Regions from separate parts of the Culturomica massiliensis genome, predicted to be linked through region 1. Evidence: riboswitches for the same ligand, from Rfam matches in the RefSeq annotation. Region 1 holds a riboswitch; the other holds the start of a gene.
The links. A riboswitch is a leader RNA that binds a small molecule or an ion and turns the genes downstream of it on or off. The one in region 1 is predicted to bind thiamine pyrophosphate.
Positions count from the first base shown of each region.

Region 2: it holds a riboswitch for thiamine pyrophosphate, as region 1 does, so the genes downstream of both, BN8908_RS06780 (thiamine phosphate synthase) here and BN8908_RS07975 (TonB-dependent receptor) in region 1, are expected to answer to the same signal.

Region 1 covers NZ_LT594621.1:1,555,424-1,564,769, forward strand. Annotated here, with positions in the region: gene BN8908_RS07955 (response regulator) at 1-244, shown strand, start outside; gene BN8908_RS07960 (alpha-galactosidase) at 279-2,453, opposite strand; gene BN8908_RS07965 (thiamine diphosphokinase) at 2,591-3,235, opposite strand; gene pnuC (nicotinamide riboside transporter PnuC) at 3,338-3,901, opposite strand; gene BN8908_RS07975 (TonB-dependent receptor) at 4,029-6,314, opposite strand; TPP riboswitch at 6,342-6,439, opposite strand; gene BN8908_RS07980 (hypothetical protein) at 6,596-6,895, opposite strand; gene nifJ (pyruvate:ferredoxin (flavodoxin) oxidoreductase) at 7,161-9,346, opposite strand, start outside.
Region 2 covers NZ_LT594621.1:1,322,754-1,332,099, reverse strand. Annotated here, with positions in the region: gene BN8908_RS06795 (glycoside hydrolase family 2 protein) at 1-2,206, opposite strand, end outside; gene BN8908_RS06790 (hypothetical protein) at 2,784-4,586, shown strand; gene BN8908_RS06785 (GNAT family N-acetyltransferase) at 4,583-5,065, shown strand; TPP riboswitch at 5,289-5,385, shown strand; gene BN8908_RS06780 (thiamine phosphate synthase) at 5,444-6,064, shown strand; gene thiC (phosphomethylpyrimidine synthase ThiC) at 6,078-7,826, shown strand; gene BN8908_RS06770 (sulfide-dependent adenosine diphosphate thiazole synthase) at 7,836-8,609, shown strand; gene BN8908_RS06765 (thiamine phosphate synthase) at 8,676-9,281, opposite strand; gene thiD (bifunctional hydroxymethylpyrimidine kinase/phosphomethylpyrimidine kinase) at 9,278-9,346, opposite strand, start outside.

The DNA of each region.
Region 1 (9,346 bases):
TCTTTTTAAGCTCTATAATCCTGTCATACTTCTAATGGATATCCGTATGCCTGAAGTTAACGGATACGAAGCTCTTTCTGAAATTCGCAAAATATCATCCAACGTTCCGGTTATTGCAGTAACTGCCTATGCCTACTCTCAGGATGTTAAAAATATCCTGTCCTACGGATTTACAGACTACATTGCCAAACCGATAAATGTCCAGACATTGAAAGAAAAAATCAATAATTTACTCCTTAAATGATAAGAGGTGCGGTTGAAACCACACCTCTTATTATTTATTGAGCTGTTATTTCAAGAATCCGGCTATGTGTCTTGTTACCTGTAAACACGTCTATCCCCACCTTCATTAAAAAATCACCGGAATATATTTTTCCGTGGGCAGTTAAATCGGATTGATGTCCCGGCATCAAATTGATCTCTTCAATTTTATAGTTTTTAACGGGATTTAATCCCTGTAGTTTTACCGGAAATAATTTTTCTCCAAAACGAGGATACAAATCATAAGCATAAAGAACTGCTTTACGCTTATCTTTTCCGACATGTACAACCGCAGCATGATTTGTTTCATAAGGAGAAACCAGACGATAAAAATCTCCTTGTAGAATAACCGGAGAAAGGCGTTTAAAATTTTTCACAGCTTCCTGACAAAACGCCTGTTCATCTGCTGTCATATCTGCAATACCGATGTCAAATCCCAATTTACACATCATAGCAACATCCGTTCGGAATTTGACGGATTGTTTTCCCCAGCCAGTGACATGCGCACACAAAACCTGTGAAGGAAACACTTGCGAAAATCCCCATTGAATAAAAATACGTTCCACCGGCTCTGTATTATCGCTTGGCCAAAATTCAGTGAAATATTTCAATGCCTCATAATCACAACGGGCTCCTCCCCCGGAGCAAAGCATCATCGGCAGATTCGGATATTTTTCTTTTAGCCGCTCCAAAACGCTATATATCCCACGTACGTGATCTATATACAATTGTGACTGCTTATTTTTCAAATACGGAGAATAAATATTGGTGATCGGACTGTTGCAATCCCATTTGAAAAAAGCAATTCCCGGATGTCGGGTCATTAAGTTATCAATAATCCCATATACATAATCCTGTACTTTTGGATTACTCATATCCAATACTAACTGATTGCGATAGTAATAAGGTTCCCGGTTAGGCTGATGAATCACCCATTCCGGATGCTCTTCAAACAAATCACTTTTCGGATTTACCATTTCCGGCTCGACCCAGATTCCGAATTTGACTCCTGCTTTTTCGGCCCCCTCGACTAAAGGACCAACACCATTAGGTAATTTACTCTTCATTGGTTCCCAGTCACCCAAACCAGCACGGTCGTCATTTCGGGGATGATTATTCCCAAACCAACCGTCATCGAGCAAAAACATATCGACCCCCAAATGCTTCGCTTCTTTCATCAAACCAAGCAATATCTCTTCATTAAAATTAAATCCGGTATTTTCCCAATTATTCAATAAAGTAAGCCGTGCCCCCAATCCGTCTTTTACCTGGTAATGCCGTGCCCAATCATGCAAATTGCGACTGGCATCGCCGACACCATTCCCACTGAGAGTAAAAATAAATTCAGGTGTCTTAAAAACCTCTCCCGGCACAAGCTCATAACAGGAAGCATAAGGATTTATGCCTGAAATTACGCGCAAATTTCCCACATTATCCACTTCAAAGGTAAACCGGAAATTTCCGGTCCATCCGATAGTACCGACCAATACCAATCCTTCGTTTTCAGCCACCGGATGCCCCAGGCCCAATTGAAAAAACGGATGTGCATGCATGGCAGCCCGGCTTCCTAGTTTCGTGTCAATAATTTTCTTACCGAATTGTAGCTCCTGAGAAGTCATCATCGCCTCACGCGCCCAATCACCACTGAATTCAGTCAAAAAATAGCGCGGACTTTCAAAATAAAACATAGCAGAAGCATAACGGAATAAAGTCACCGGCTTTTTCTCCCGATGGCATATCTCTGACCAGGATTTAATCACATTCTCTTTGGCAAAAGACACATAATGTAACTTCACCTCGATCGGATAAACCTCATCTTTCAATGTAATTATGGTTTCTTCCACATTCGTATCTATCCGACGGACTTCCTGTGAAACAAACTTCAACAAAGTCGCCATATTCCCATCATTATGAGTGATACCTAATGCCGGTTCAAAATAATCCTCCATTCCTGAACCCGGATATACTTCCCACCCTTGTGCCGCTACATTTCTGTCTTTTGACAAACACTCTATATCCGTCCCGTTCATAAATCGGGGACCTAAATACGACTGATACAAACGCCCGTTCGCCCCCACCTGAAAAATTAAATCCGTAGCGGCTGTCGAAATCCGGATCACCTGTTTATCTGCTGCTTGTAATTGAAATATTCCAAAACATAGCACCAATAAGGAAATCAATTGCCTTTTCATGAAAAATAAATTTAATAAACCGTAAAATGATTACCGTACATGCAACCGATAACTAAATTTCCGCAAATATATAACATAAATCAGATTGATAAAAATTTTAGGAAGTTTTGTAAATAATGATAAAAATTACATTCTTATTATTTCAATAAACCGCCAACCCGGTATACCAACAGCTTTCCGTCCGTAATAACCCGGAAACGGGTTTCAGTTGCCTCATTTAAAGTTCCCTGCCACCAATTCGTAAACAGAGAGAGCGGATAAGCCAGATTTTCACCTTTCAGATAAGTACATCCCATATTAAACACAGATACCTGTTGTCCCGGAAAAGACTCAAACTCAGAATCTCCGCAAACAGGGGTAAACAAACCGTAATCCGTCAACATCTGTACCTGAGCACAGGACATATAATCCATCAAAAGACTGATATTTCCCAAAGTATGATCTTCCCTTTTTCCCGTTGCCCCCAGGATCAGAATATTTCTCCAACCCTTTTCCAGACAAAAACGGAAAGCTTTGCTCAAATCATTGGTTTCCTGTTCCTTTTCCAGATGAATAATAGAAGCATATTGTTTCCGAAGTACAGATGAAAGCGAATCTCCATCTCCGACAATAGCGTGAGGCTTATACCCATGACGCAATAATTTACCGGTCGCCCCGTCACAACATACTATCGGCAATCGTTTTAACATCTCAACAGCCGAACGGGTCCTCGGAAAATTCCCGTCCGCCAATATAACAACCTCCGGCAAATGCCCCTTACCACATAAAGGATAATGCTTCATCTTTCAATACAATTACAAGGCAAAAGTAGAATTTTAATTGCAAATTCTAAATTAAAACAAACGGTTAGTTAGGGAGATAAATCAGAATCCAGAAATCATAAATTACCTTTCTTCGGAGATCATTTTCAACCATTTGAAATAGCCGAAGAAGGCAATTATAGTATAAAATCCATATAAAGCGGCATAGAAAGGTAAACCTTTATAAATATATAACCCACAACTAACAACATCGACAATAATCCATACCAACCATTGTTCGGCATGTTTATAAGCCAACATCCACATGGCCACAATACTCAATGCCGTTGTCAAACTGTCAAGCCAGGGAACTGTACTATCCGTAAAACGAATCAATATCCAGGCAATAAACAACAATAACCCGACAGCTATAGCTGTCAACGGCAAAATCTGTTTTATAGGCGTATGTATAACCGGAAGCTCTTTCTTACCGGAAGCCCCTTTTAACCACATCGCCCAACCGTATATACCGGCTAAAAGATAGTAAATATTAATACCGAAATCCGCATATAATCCGGACCGATAATACACCATAAGACTTAAAGCCGGCATGACAATACCCGCAGCCCAAAGCCAGATACTCGCTTTATATTCGAACCAGAGATATAGCAATCCGACAAGGGTCCCGATAATTTCTAAATAATCCATAGCTGCTTTAAAATGTAAATTTCAGATCGACTATAAAAGAATAAAATTACAAAAAACCAAGATACGAACCCATAAATTTTTGATTTACAATCGGAACCGATATTAACACCGGTTCCAACCTTATCTTTTAAAATCGCAACGTCAGATACGCCAACGCATTAATTCCGGCATTGGGATAATAAGCCGCATAAGGTACTATTTCCGGTTTGACACCTGCCGGTTTGATTCTGTCCGGTGTCGGGTAAACAGCCGTACGACTGGCATATCCGTTGCTTTCATACGTTTCATCGAACAGGTTATACACCGTTACCCCTACCGTTACCGATTTCATCGCCGGCAGCTTGAAAGTATAACTTACATTCAAATTACTTACAAAATAAGCATCCAATGTACAATCATTATCCCCGGAATTATTCAGGTACTGCTTACTTACATACTGAGACTGTAACGAGGCATCCAATCCCTTATAATTGAAAGCAATCAAACTATTCAACATAAAATCCGGAGAAAAAGAAATCGGAGTGGATCCCAAATAATTGGCTGTTTGAGAAATACCGCCATCTGCTGTTGTCATATCTTTCCAGTTTTCATTCACATCGCTCAAATATTCCGTATAATGCTTAATCCGGTTACGGCTCAACGTCGCATTGACATCCCAACGCAACCAATTTGTAAACCTCATTCCGGCCGACAATTCGGCACCCGTACGATAACTATCTTTTACGTTAGCTGATACGGCTTCTCCGATCTCGTTCAACTGTCCGGTCAATACCAGTTGATCTTTATAATCCATATAATACAAATTCACGCCGGCAGTAAAACGGCCCGAGCGGAAAGTATATCCGAGCTCATAATCCAGCAGGCGTTCGGCTTTGGGGCGTTGGGTAAAGAAACCGTCAGTGTAATTATTTCGGGTCGGTTCCTTCTGCGCTACAGCAAATGAAGCGTAAGCACTGTTTTGAGAATTGATCTGCCAGAAAAGTCCCGCTTTCGGATTAAAAAAGTTAAAGGTTTCATCCAAATTCAATGGCTGCATATGACCCGCACTCCAATCGTATTTATCGTTCACTCCTTTTATCGTATAATTAATATGACGATATTGTAAATCGACGTAAAAATTCAGATTACGTACAAATTCATAATTCAGACGTCCGTATATATTGGCATCCAGTTTCTCTCCGGTATTTTCATAGAACTTATGATCGGGAGCAAGATCGCCGATATAATTTTTCACCCAAATTACATTTCCATCGTGATCATTCTTGTATTTATTCATTCCGCCTCCGAGAGATGCCTGTAATTTTCCGGTTTGATAATTTAAAGAAAAAACCATACCACCGAAATCACTGGCGACATTCTTTCTCCGGATTAAATTCGAAGTTTCAACCGTTTTGCCTTCAGCATCCACATAAGGTTGTAATCCATATTCGGCCAGATAGCGGCCATTCTTGTATTCCTGGTAATATCCTTCCCCGCCGGTGTAATGAAAAGCAACATTTAAATTCCAGGCCGGATTGAAAATATGGTTGAATAATAACTGATAATGGGTTTGACGATACACATCCAGTTGATCATCATAAAAACCCACAGCCTTTCCGTTCTCATCTTCAATTACTCCATTCGGGTTATAGGTACGATCGGTTTCCAGCATATCCTTGGTTATACCGTCCCAGGCATGATAAGTTTCTTCTTTGCCACCGAAAGTAATAAATTTAACCGTCGTTTTATCTCCGTAATACCCGGCCTGAGCAAAATAAGATTTCAATTGGGCAGAAGCCCGGTCTCTATAACCATCACTTTTAATATGCGAAAGCCGGGCATCGAAAGCCCAACGATTATTCACCAGACCGGTTCCCACTTTAAACGTTTCTTTCTGTGTATTAAACGAACCGTAAGAACCGCTGATTTCTGCATAAGGATTGATGGCAGAGCTCTCTGTCTGCATATTGATACTTCCCCCGAAAGCACCGGCCCCGTTCGTTGAAGTTCCGGCCCCGCGCTGTATCTGCATATCTTTCAAAGAAGAAGCCAAATCCGGCGTATTCACCCAAAAAATAGCATGACTCTCCGCATCATTCATCGGAATACCGTTAGTGGTTACATTAATACGAGTCGCATCGGTACCCCGTACACGTATCGTCGAGTAGCCGATTCCGGCACCGGCATCTGTCGTGGTCAATACGGAAGGCGTCATCAACAATAAAAACGGAATATCCAAACCGGCATTTTGTTTCTGAATTGCCTCTTTACTGATATTGACAAAAGCAATCGGAGTCCTCGCTGTTGCACGCGTTGAAAAGACCTGAGCCTCTTCAAGATTTACATGACGCAAAGAATCCGTCGTTTCTGTTTCTGCAACGGCATACAAACCACAATGCAATAATGTGGCAATGATCCAAAATTTTTTATTCATTTGTGCTTTAAATTATAACAGAAAGGCGCACATCTGTTACATAACTCCCTTCGCCGGCATTACCCGGATCAGGTTCAATGGGTATAATCTCAGCCCGTACTATTCAGGCACCCCTTTCTGACTGTTAATAATGGCTCAAAGGTAAATAAAAATTAAGAAAATACCCAAAAGAAAAAGTTTATAGAAACAAAAATAGGGTAATGAAAATATTTTTTCATCGCCCCATTATTTTTCTTCTATTAAATCTGTGAAGATTCAGAAAGTCGCATCCCCCGTTTTTATCACAACGTAAGAGCAGCAGTTACGGCACCGAAAACAGCCAGCAATAATATCACCCCGATCAGAGATATTACCAGTCCGGCAATAGCAAGCCCCCTGGGAGCTTTAAACATACCGCAGGCAGAAAAAATAAGTCCTAACAACCATACAATCCAGCCTAAAAACGGAATCCAGCCTAAAAATAATGCAATCAATGCCAATACAAACCCCGCAGTACCCAAACCATTCGAACGGGAAACAGGCTGCTGAATTATAATCGTTTGTTTGGGTTGCTCCTGATTTTTTGTTTCTAATTCTTCCATAAAATTATCTTTTAAACTTACACTTTTGTTCTTTATACCTAACGACATAAAATTACAGTCAAAAATACGAAAAAAAATAGGATATGCAATTTAATGTAAATTTTTATAAAAAACAATCAACACTAAAAGCTCGGCAAGCGGAATAAGAACAGATTGCAATATATCCTTCCCATATCAATTATCAGTCCGGTTTGTATCTTTTCCTCCCCATTCCATAAAAAAAGGGCTGCAAAATGCAGCCCTTATCCGGATCCAAAGATCTTATTTATTCACCATACTTCATTTCAGCATGACGTTTATAACCTTCGTATCTCCATTTGGCATTTGCTTCTGTTGTTTCAAACAGCTTCTCTGCATCTGCAGGAGCAGCTTTTACCAAAGAATTGAAACGTACTTCACCCATCAGGAACTCACGGAATTTAGAGAAATCAGGTTCCTTAGAATCCAATTGGAACGGATTTTTACCTTCACACTCCAACAACGGATTATAACGATACAACTGCCAGTAACCACACTCAACGGCTTTTTTCTCCTCTGCCTGTGATTTACCCATGCTAGCCTTCAAACCGTGGTTGATACAGGGAGCGTAAGCTATAATCAAAGACGGTCCCGGATATGCTTCCGCTTCTTTCAATGCTTTGATATATTGAGCCTGATTTGCCCCCATTGCTACCTGTGCTACATAAACATAGCCATAAGACATAGCCATCATACCCAAATCTTTTTTCCTTACCCGTTTACCGCTGGCAGCAAACTTGGCAACGGCACCCGTCGGCGTTGATTTAGAAGACTGTCCACCGGTATTCGAATATACTTCGGTATCGACAACCAAAATATTTACGTCATGTCCGCTGGCCAATACATGATCTACACCACCGTAACCGATATCATAAGCCCAACCGTCACCACCGAATATCCATTGAGATTTCTTCGTGAAATAAGCCTTCAGACTTAAAATTTCCTTAGCTACCGGAGCAGTCTCTTTTTCCAGGGCAGCAAGCAATGCATCGCTCAAAGCCAAAGTCTGGTCTTTATCATCAAAACCGGCAATCCATGCAGTAGCAGCAGCTTGTACAGCAGCAGAGAAAGCTGACATGTTTTCTTCCAGCAATCTCTTCACTCTTTCACGTAAACGGTTTGCACCTTCTGCCATACCGAAACCGAATTCAGCATTATCTTCAAATAATGAATTAGCCCAGGCCGGACCACGCCCCGTCTTATAATTTGTACAATAAGGAGTAGAGGGAGCAGATGCACCGTAAATAGAAGAACAACCCGTTGCATTAGCTACCATCATTCTTTCTCCGAACAACTGAGTGATTAATTTGATATACGGAGTTTCACCACAACCGGCACAGGCACCAGAGAACTCAAACAAAGGCTGAACAAATTGTGAATTCTTCACATTGTTCGGTTCTACAACTTGTTTGTAACCAACTTTCTTATCCATATATTCCCAACGAGGCATTTCAACCTCTTGAGATTCCAGCGGTTTCATGACCAAAGCTTTGGTTTTAGCCGGACAAACATCGGCACAGTTACCACACCCCGTACAATCCAAAGGAGATACCTGAATTCTGAATTGATATCCAGCCAGCTCTTTACCGATTGCCGGTTTTGATTGTGTTCCGGCAGGAGCAGCAGCCAATTCCTCACTCGTCATCAGGAAAGGACGGATAGCAGCGTGAGGACATACATAAGCACATTGGTTACACTGTATACAGTTTTCAACCTGCCATTCCGGAACATTCACAGCAATACCCCGTTTTTCATATTTCGCTGTTCCACAAGGGAATGTACCGTCTTCTCTGCCGACAAAAGCACTGACAGGCAGATCGTCTCCCTTCTGAGCATTCATCACATCTACAACATTACGGATAAATTCAGGGCGGTTGCCATCATGACCCGGCATTTCATCCGGTAAATTCTTCCATTCGGCAGGAACATTGACTTTCACCAGATTGCCTTCCTTACCACCGGCGTCTACGGCAGCATAATTCATATTTACGATAGCTTCCCCTTTCGTACCGTAAGATTTCACGATAGCGGCTTTCATTTCTTTAACTGCCAGTTCGTAAGGAATCACATTCGTAATCTTGAAAAAAGCACTCTGCATAATCGTATTGGTACGATTCCCCAATCCCAATTCCTGACCGATCTTCGTACCATTAATGATATAGAAATTAATTTCGTTATCTGCCAGATATTTCTTCATATGGTTCGGCATATGCTTAGCCGTTTCTTCGGCATCCCAAAGAGAATTCAACAGGAACGAACCGCCTTTTTTCAACCCTTTCAATACATCATACTGATGGATGTATGCAGGCACATGACAAGCGACAAAGTCAGGAGTTGTCACCAGATAGGTAGAACGAATCGGTTCATCTCCGAAACGCAGGTGAGAAGCGGTAAAACCACCCGACTTCTTGGAATCATATGCGAAATATGCCT
Region 2 (9,346 bases), 230 kb from region 1:
CCACTACGGTGACAAAATCCGAACCGTCGGCAGTCAGTTTTTTCCCGTTATCATCTACCCACATTATAATTTTAGCCGGTCGCCGGGCTGGTCTTTTGATCTCTCGGGCCACTACTTTTCCGTCGATCAGTCCCTCGGCCAATAGGTATACCTCTTCTTGCTTTCCGGCTCTGCTTAATTCTTTGTCGTGCATAAAATCATATATATCCCGGAAAATAACAATCGGAGAGGGCATTCCCGTATTGCGCTTTTCCTTATGATAAATCCGGGTCTCTCCGTCTTTACAAAAAGTCAGGCGCACCTCGTCACAATTGGAATAGACCGTTACATCGGAGGGAGAAAAAGGTGTCATTTCGTGGGCGATATATATCATCGGTTCCGTTTTTTCCCGTTGAGCCATAAACATGTAATAGGCATATTTGGGCTGGCGGAATACATCCATCAATCCTCCGTAGAAAGGGTCGGGATGATATCCCCGCTGGTGGTCGAAGGAGTGCCAAAGGCAACCGCCGGCATGCTGGCGGCCGGTTTGGTACAATGTTTCGTAGCAGGTGTATTTATACGAGGGGGAGGCATAGTGGTTCGCCTGTATCAGCATCGGTTTTTCTCCCCAGCTCCGGTCTACCCGGCTCGGAGAGTTATGTGAATTCCAGTCGTCCACATTGTCGCCCCATTCCCGGGTAAAATAAGTAACTGTATCGTTACTTTCCCGGGATTCCCAACCGGCGTCGCCGGTTGCCGGATGGGTATAACGGATGGCGTAATACTCTTTCCCGCGTGCTGTTTCGTCACAAGCGCAGTAGCAGCCTGGGTAAGGATATTCTTCTTCTACGATGTGCCGTACTTTTTCTGCAAAATCTGCGGGATACCAGGTTTCATTCAGAATAGGCTCCCACAGCCACACTGAAGGATGATTCCGGTCGCGTCTCACCATATTCCGGATATCTGCATATACCCTTTCGCCGAAAACAGGATCGTTGTTCCAGAATTGCCAACCCGGCGTATTTACGATTACGAAAAGTCCTAATTCGTCGCAGGCATCCATAAAAGCGGGATCCTGTGGATAATGAGCATTTCGGATTACTTTCAGTCCGGCTTCCCGTAATTTTTTGGCATCTCTCCAATGCATACTATTAGGCAGTGCATTACCTACAACGGCAAAATCCTGATGTCGGTTGGCTCCGATCAGTGGAAACGGATAAGGTTTGCCGTTCAGCCAGAATCCGTCTTTTCCTCGGAATTCAATACTCCGGATTCCGATACGTTGTTTATATCCGTCTATCGTTTTGCCTGCTGCATCTTTTACAGTCACTATCAGCCAATATAAATTCGGATGCTCCGGGGACCATAAACTGGGAACACGAACCTCCATTTTTCCGTTGCGTTCTGCAGTTTGCCCGGCTTTAATGTGTAATTTTTGAGTCAGTCCGGCTACTTTTCTGCCGACTGTATCTTCCAGGATATAGTTGATTTTTCCCTGAAATGTTTTCTCTGTAACATTTTTTACTTGCAATTTCAGTAATACTTCTGCACTTTGTTCCGATACCCGGTCGTAACCGACAAAAATTCCCCCGCCTGCCGTTTCGTTTTCATAATTCGGGTCAGTGATGAATATGTGATTGTGAGTAATCAGGTAACAATCGCGGTATATGCCTCCGAAATAGGAGAAATCCAGGGTTTCCTGCGGCTTACCGGGAGGATATGCCGGATCGTTGCTATTGTCTGTACATACGGCGACTATATTGTCTTCTCCCGGTTTTACGATCTCTGAAATATCTACTGCCACAGGTAGGTATCCTCCGAAATGTTCGGACAGTAGCCGCCCGTTTACCCAGATTTTTGATTTTCCCATAATACCTTCGAAATACAGAAATATCTTTTTGCCTTTTAGTTCTGCAGGAAAAGAGAAATGTTTCCGGTACCAGGCGATACCCTGGTAGTTGACACATCCGCTGGCTTTTTCGGGTAAGTATTCCAAACCGTGGGGAATATTTACTACCTCCCACAAAGAATCCGGGTAGTTCGTTTGCCAGGCGTCGGGTATATCTCCTTTCCGGAAACGCCATGCCACATTCATATTATATACTTTCCGTCCGGAATTTTTCAGTTCGTAAAATCCGGCAGTCGACCAGGAGCTTTGGTTGTCGGCAAAGGATTGACAAGCAATTCCCCATAGAATTCCGATCAAAATAATATATTTTTTCATAGAGACAGAGATATAATTTATTTAGCAAACAGGATGATCATGCTTTATTAATAAACGAACATCTTGAATATCGTTTTATTTTAAATGTTAATGAAAGAGTCGTTTATTCTTTTCCGCTTTCCAAAATCAGGCGGATTGATAATTGGAAATTGACAGATATAGATCCGGACGACTTTCTGAACTTCGTATTTATTTCGCCTTTATCCTAAAATTAATATCAGGATGGATCATTTTTACCGGTTCGCATAGCAGGCGAAATTTCGGTAAATATAATACTTCTGATTTCAATATGCCAAAAAAAGAGCAGTCGGATCTTTATCGGATATATGGTTTTGTAAGGTATGCCTGAAGAAGACGTCTTTGTTCCGGATATTTTTGCTGGTATTTTATTTGGCGTATCCTTGTCATTCAATATATTTTTCAGGAAAGAAATGAGTGAAAATAATCTTATAGGATCGGGTACTGGCTTGATTGATATATGATTACGAAAATGAGACAGCCGATTTGTGATGTATTATATTTCTTTAAGAAACATTGGGGAATCGGAATCTTATGTATATTTGTAAAAAGTGAAATTATGAAGAATGAAGATCAGTGTAAATCGGGGTTGTTGTATAAGAATTTTTCTATCGTTTTGATGCAGACTTTTACTTCCCGTTACATCGATATTTCTGAAAAAGAACTTTTCCGGGATAAAAGATCCGGGGATATCGACGATCAGTTGTTTACTCATCAGGAAAGGATTATCGACAGGTACGAACTCGAAGGTTTCAGTATTAGGATTCAGATTGATGAGCCCAATGTTGCTGTATTGGAAGGGCATGTACAGGTTTTGGTTGCTGTTTTCTTCGATAGAACGATGCAATTGTCTTACCGTATTGTGGTTCCTCCGGGGGAGGCGGACGAGAATGCCGTGTTGCCGGAGGAGGATAGGGAAGAAAGAGAACGGGAGAAGCAAAAGTTTTGCCGGATCAGCGAACCCTTTAATACAGATCAGTTGATTGTGGTGGCCGGTATTGTGCAACGCGTCGAACACTGGATTTATAATAAGGAAAAATGCCGGCAGGAGATCGACGGAGCCTTGAAGAAAGTAAAGATTACGGGACTGCATTTGGATGCCGGCGGCAGATATCGGGAAAAGGACGTTTATGAGCCGGGAATTTCATTTGAAGAAGTGCAGAGACGTTACCGTAAATACTTTGACAGGACACCTGAGAAAGATTTTTATTATCCGGACCATAATTATATCTATATTGATATCTGGGAAACGGTCGGGCATCAGGGAACGGTTATGTTCGACAGGATGAAGGAAGACGATATTATCCAGCATATTGAGAAATTTCATCGTTCGGAATTGGTGGGATTAATGACTTTGTATCCGGAAGAATGGCCTTACCGGATGGAAAAAAGTTTTGGAGATATATGCGGAAAAAATATTGCGATTGATACGGACGACCTCGTGCTTGTCAATGAGAATGTATGTGTGGTGATCGGTACTTATGGGAAGCGTGGGAACTGTGCTGCGACAAATTGGAAAGAACATCTGGGCAGAAGGGAGTGTTATCACGTCAGTTGGCCGGAATATCTCGTGTTGGTTGAAATTTTGCTGGCGAAAAAACAAACGATCAATTATGTGCTGAATAAGTATATTTATAATTCCCACCGGGCTATGGAAAAAGATTTCCAGCATCAGGACAATGTGCACGATATGATCAAAGAAAATGCCCGTTTGAGTGTGGAATTGTCGAATATCGTTCTAAAACTCGATTCGGTGCGGTATTTGCGCTACATGTCGCATAAATACATGTATCATCAGACAGCCCGGAATCTGAAAATCGAGGAAGATGAGAAACAGTTGAATATGACGATCAAGCAAGTGGATAAGTCCTTGAATAATGTCAGTAATATGTTGGAAATCAGTCAGGCCAATAGTACGAAATACATATTGTTATTTATATCCGTAGCTTCTTTGTTTTCTGTTATATTGCAAGGGGATGAAGTGCCTTTATTAACGGATTTATCTCAGGAATTGGGTAAGCAAACAGCTACGGTTTTGGTTTTGCTGACGGTTTTGGGTGTTATATTCGGGTTTGTCGTTTTATTGAAAACAGCCGTGAAATATATAGCTAAAATATTGCGTTTGAACGAGCCCGGATATATTATGCTATTCGTGTATCTGACATCGGTTTTTATTATAGTTTTGCAACAGAATACAATTTTGTTGTTATCCGAATGGTATGCTAAGATCGGGCGTTTACCGATTATAGTCGTATCGGTGGTTATTGCCTCTGTTGTGGCTGCGGGGCTGATATCCTGCATAAAAATGATAGTGGGGGATACGAATGGAAAATTGAGAAAACATAAATCTGATGTGAAATGATCCGGAATTATAAATTTGAAGACAGAACGACATTGTGTGATTTTTTTGCAATTGTGCTCGAAGAGCATAAGGACTATATATCTCACGGGGAACTTCAGATGGGGATTGCAACGGATCCCGGTATATTGGCTGCCGATTATAAGCAAAAATGGCTGCAATACTTGGACAGGCAGACAGCGGATCCCTCCAATACCGTGTTGTTGTATGAAGACAACGGTATTTTGACCGGATTTATCATATTCGGTGTTATGGAAGACGGGGCAGAACCTTATGGTGTAATTTTCGATATGGCTGTTGCTCCGGATGCCCGGGGAAAACGTATCGGGGAGCAGTTGCTGGAAAAAGCTGTAGAGAATTTCCGGGAACGCGGGATCCGCAACTGTTATCTGGAATCGGGCGTTAATAACCATTCGGCTCATCATTTTTTTCAAAAACACGGTTTTGCACAGGTCTCCGATATCTTTCGAATGAAATTGTGATTGTACCTGTTACCGGAACGATCTGCCCGAACTGTTATTGCTCTGAAATTATCTGCATGTAAAATTTGGGATTTACGAATTTTCCCTGAAAAGGGTAATATGTTTGATCTGAAATAGTAAGTTAGAATAACTTAAAGATTCTTTACGACTTATTCTCTATTTAAAGTTTATAATTAAAGTCCGGAATTGCTTTGTTTTCTTGAATATTCTGTTTTAATTTGTTTCCGGAAAAAGGGGGTGCCTCTTTCATGAGGCTGAGATTATACCCGATGAACCTGATACGGTTAGTACCGTCGTAGGGAGTTTTTTTGAGTATCCGACTTCTCTGAACGTGCGCGGCACACTCTCTTTCCATAGATAACATATTTAAGAGAGTTTATGTTCGACGTACAATTTATTACTCATTTTACCGATACGATTACTTATCTTGATTCTGTGCGGATTGCGCTGGAAGGAGGTTGCCGCTGGATACAGTTGCGCATGAAAGAGGCGACGGAGGAGGAAGCAGAAGTTGTTGCCCGACAGACGCAGGCTCTGTGTTCTGATTACGGAGCAGTTTTTATTATCGACGACCGGGTGGAATTGGTGAAAAAGATTGGAGCCGACGGGGTGCATCTCGGTAAGCAGGATATGCCGGTGGGGGAAGCCCGGCGGTTTTTGGGAACTGCATTCCGTATCGGCGGGACAGCTAATACGTTTGAAGACATACGGCGACATGCGATGGACGGTGCCGATTATATCGGTTGTGGCCCTTTTCGGTTTACGACAACCAAGCAAAAGTTAGCTCCCGTGCTCGGATTGGAGGGATATCGAGTTATTTTAGGCCGGATGCATGAGGTTGGCATCGGATTACCGATTGTCGGAATTGGCGGTATTACAACCGAAGATATCCCGCCCTTAAAAGCTGTCGGATTAAATGGAATTGCTCTAAGTGGTAGTGTATTGCGTGCAGCCGATCCGGTAGCGGAAATGAAAAAAATCATTGAATTGACAAAATAAATTCCGGATAATTATGAAAGATCAAATTAAAATTACGTATCCCGATTCGGAGAAAATTTACATGCCCGGTAACTTGTTTCCTGAGCTACGGGTCGGCATGCGGCGTGTAAAGCTGACCCCGACGGTAACTGTGGTGGATGGCGAACAGGTGATGACCGAAAATACTCCGGTCTATATATATGATACCAGCGGAGCATATAGCGATCCGGAAACGGATATTGATTTGAAAAAGGGATTGCCTCGTTTGCGTGAAGAATGGATCCGGCAGCGCGATGTGGAGCGTCTGCCGGAGATCAGTTCCGAATACGGTAAGGCCAGGCTGGCTGACAGGAGTCTGGATCATCTTCGTTTCGACCACATTCAATTGCCTTACCGGGCAATAGAAGGGCGGGAGATATCCCAGATGTATTATGCCAGGCAGGGTATTGTTACGCCTGAAATGGAGTATGTGGCTATTCGTGAGAATATGAATTGCCGGGAGTTGGGTATCGACTCATACATAACAGCGGAGTTTGTACGACAGGAAATTGCGGCCGGTCGTGCGGTATTGCCGGCCAATATCAATCATCCCGAAGCCGAACCGATGATTATCGGTTCGAAATTTCTTGTCAAGATCAACACCAATATCGGTAATTCGGCAACGACGTCTACGATCGAGGAGGAAGTCGAGAAGGCGATCTGGAGCTGTAAATGGGGTGGAGATACCCTGATGGATTTGTCGACGGGCCGGAATATTCATGAAACCCGCGAATGGATTATCCGTAACTGCCCGGTACCTGTAGGAACTGTGCCGATGTATCAGGCAATGGAAAAGGTAGGAGGAAAGGCTGAAGAACTGACCTGGGAACTGTTTCGCGATACGTTGATTGAGCAGTGTGAACAGGGGGTTGATTACTTTACGATCCATTGCGGAATTCGTTTGAAAAATATCCGTTACGCCAATAGTCGCCTGTGTGGTATGGTAAGCCGTGGCGGTAGTATTATTTCCCAATGGTGTCTGGCGCATCGGAAAGAAAGTTTTTTATATGAGCATTTCGATGATATCTGTGATATTTGTGCACAATACGATGTGGCTTTGTCTCTGGGAGATGGGTTACGTCCGGGATCGATTTACGACGCCAACGACAAGGCTCAGTTTGCTGAGTTGGATACGATGGGCGAGTTGGTGCAACGGGCTTGGGCAAAGAATGTACAAGCATTTATTGAGGGACCGGGACATGTGCCGATGCATAAAATACGGGAGAATATGGAGAGGCAGATTGAGAAATGTCACGGTGCTCCGTTTTATACCCTCGGACCGTTAGTGACCGATATTGCTCCGGGATATGATCATATAACGAGCGCCATTGGTGCGGCTCAGATCGGCTGGTACGGTACGGCAATGCTTTGCTATGTAACTCCGAAGGAGCATCTTGCATTGCCTCAGAAGGAGGATGTGCGCGTGGGAGTCGTGACATATAAGATTGCAGCCCATGCGGCAGATTTGGCCAAGGGCCATCCCGGGGCCGATGTACGTGATAATGCATTGAGTAAGGCTCGTTATGAGTTTCGGTGGAAAGATCAGTTTAATTTAAGTCTTGATCCGGAGCGTGCTTTGCAGTACTACCGTGAAGCCAACCATCTGAATGGAAAATACTGTACAATGTGCGGACCTCATTTTTGTGCGATGCGTATCAGCCGGCAATTGCGTGATTGTGAATATACGGCTGAAACCGAGACAGAATCGACTGTCGGAGTAGAAAATAATCCATGTATAAAATAAGCTGAAAAGATGATTGAAACAAGAGTATCACAGGGAATCGTAAGTACCTATTTTGACAAATTACAGAGAAATCTTGATTTGGATGTTGCCATTGTCGGCGGAGGGCCGTCGGGTATCGTAGCTGCCTATTATCTGGCTAAGGCCGGTTTGAAGGTAGCTCAGTTCGACCGTAAACTTGCTCCGGGAGGAGGTATGTGGGGCGGTGCTATGATGTTTAACCAGATTGTTATTCAGGAGGAGGCAATGCCGGTTGTACGCGATTTTGAAATCCGTTACGAATCATGCGGAGACGGACTTTATGTTATGGATTCGGTTGAAAGTACTTCTTCATTACTTTATCATGCTGTGCATGCCGGGGCTACGATTTTTAACTGCTATTCGGTTGAAGATGTGATTTTTAAGAATAACAAAGTAAGTGGGGTTGTTGTAAACTGGACGCCTGTTTTGCGTGAAGGATTGCATGTCGATCCGTTGAATATTTTGGCTAAAACCGTTATCGACGGTACGGGACATGATAGTGAAATAGCTTCTACGGTTGCCCGTAAAAACGGTATCAAGCTGGCAACAGAGACCGGAGGTGTTATCGGTGAACGTTCCCTGGATGTAACTGCAGGTGAAGAGGAAGTTGTAAACGGTACGAAGGAAATTTATCCCGGTCTTTATGTTTGCGGTATGGCGGCTTCGGCTGTGTCAGGTACTCCGCGTATGGGGCCGATTTTCGGCGGTATGCTGATGTCGGGTAAGAAGGTTGCCGATGAGATTATTGCTCGCTTTAAGAAATAACGATTTTCAACACAAAAAAACAACAACCCTGTTCTGCCAAATGGGCGGGACGGAGTTGTTGCCTGTTTAAGAGACGGTTTGAATCAGCTTATCCAGATGCTGCAGAAAGGCTTCGGTGTCGTCGGGAGAGCGATAACGGTTCCAGACATCACCCAAAAGAGCTGCTCCGCCGAATCCCAATGTCCGGACCGTCGTAAGATTGTCGGCCGTTATCCCTCCCAGTGCAATGATTTTGGTATCTATAATGCCTTTGCGGGCAGCAGTCCGGAGTTGCTCCATTGAAAATTCCGACCGATACCCTTGTTTGGAAATACTGTTGAAAATAGGACTGAGAAAGAGGTAATCGGTTTGTTTTTTGTATTCGGTAATTTCTTCCAGTGAATGGCAGGAACGGCTTATCGAACCGTTATAACCGTCCGGTATGTCCGGGTTACGCTTGTTGAGATGTATTCCTGCCAGTCCGTACCGTTGCTGAAGGGTAAAATGATCGTGTAAAACGATGCCGGCACGATGTGAGGCCGGTAGCTCCTCGATCAGGGCTGCCAGCTCTTTTTCACTGCATCCCGGTTTACGTAGGTGAAGACGGAAGCCCTTATCGAGTATGGCTGTCAGTGCGGTTGCTTCCTGAGGCAGGAAATCCGGTGTTGTCAGGATGATCAGGCGTAAGTTCATAAGCATTTACTGTTTAGTGTATCCGGGAAATGCCATAGCGGACCGTTTCCCGCGCCGAGGTGTAA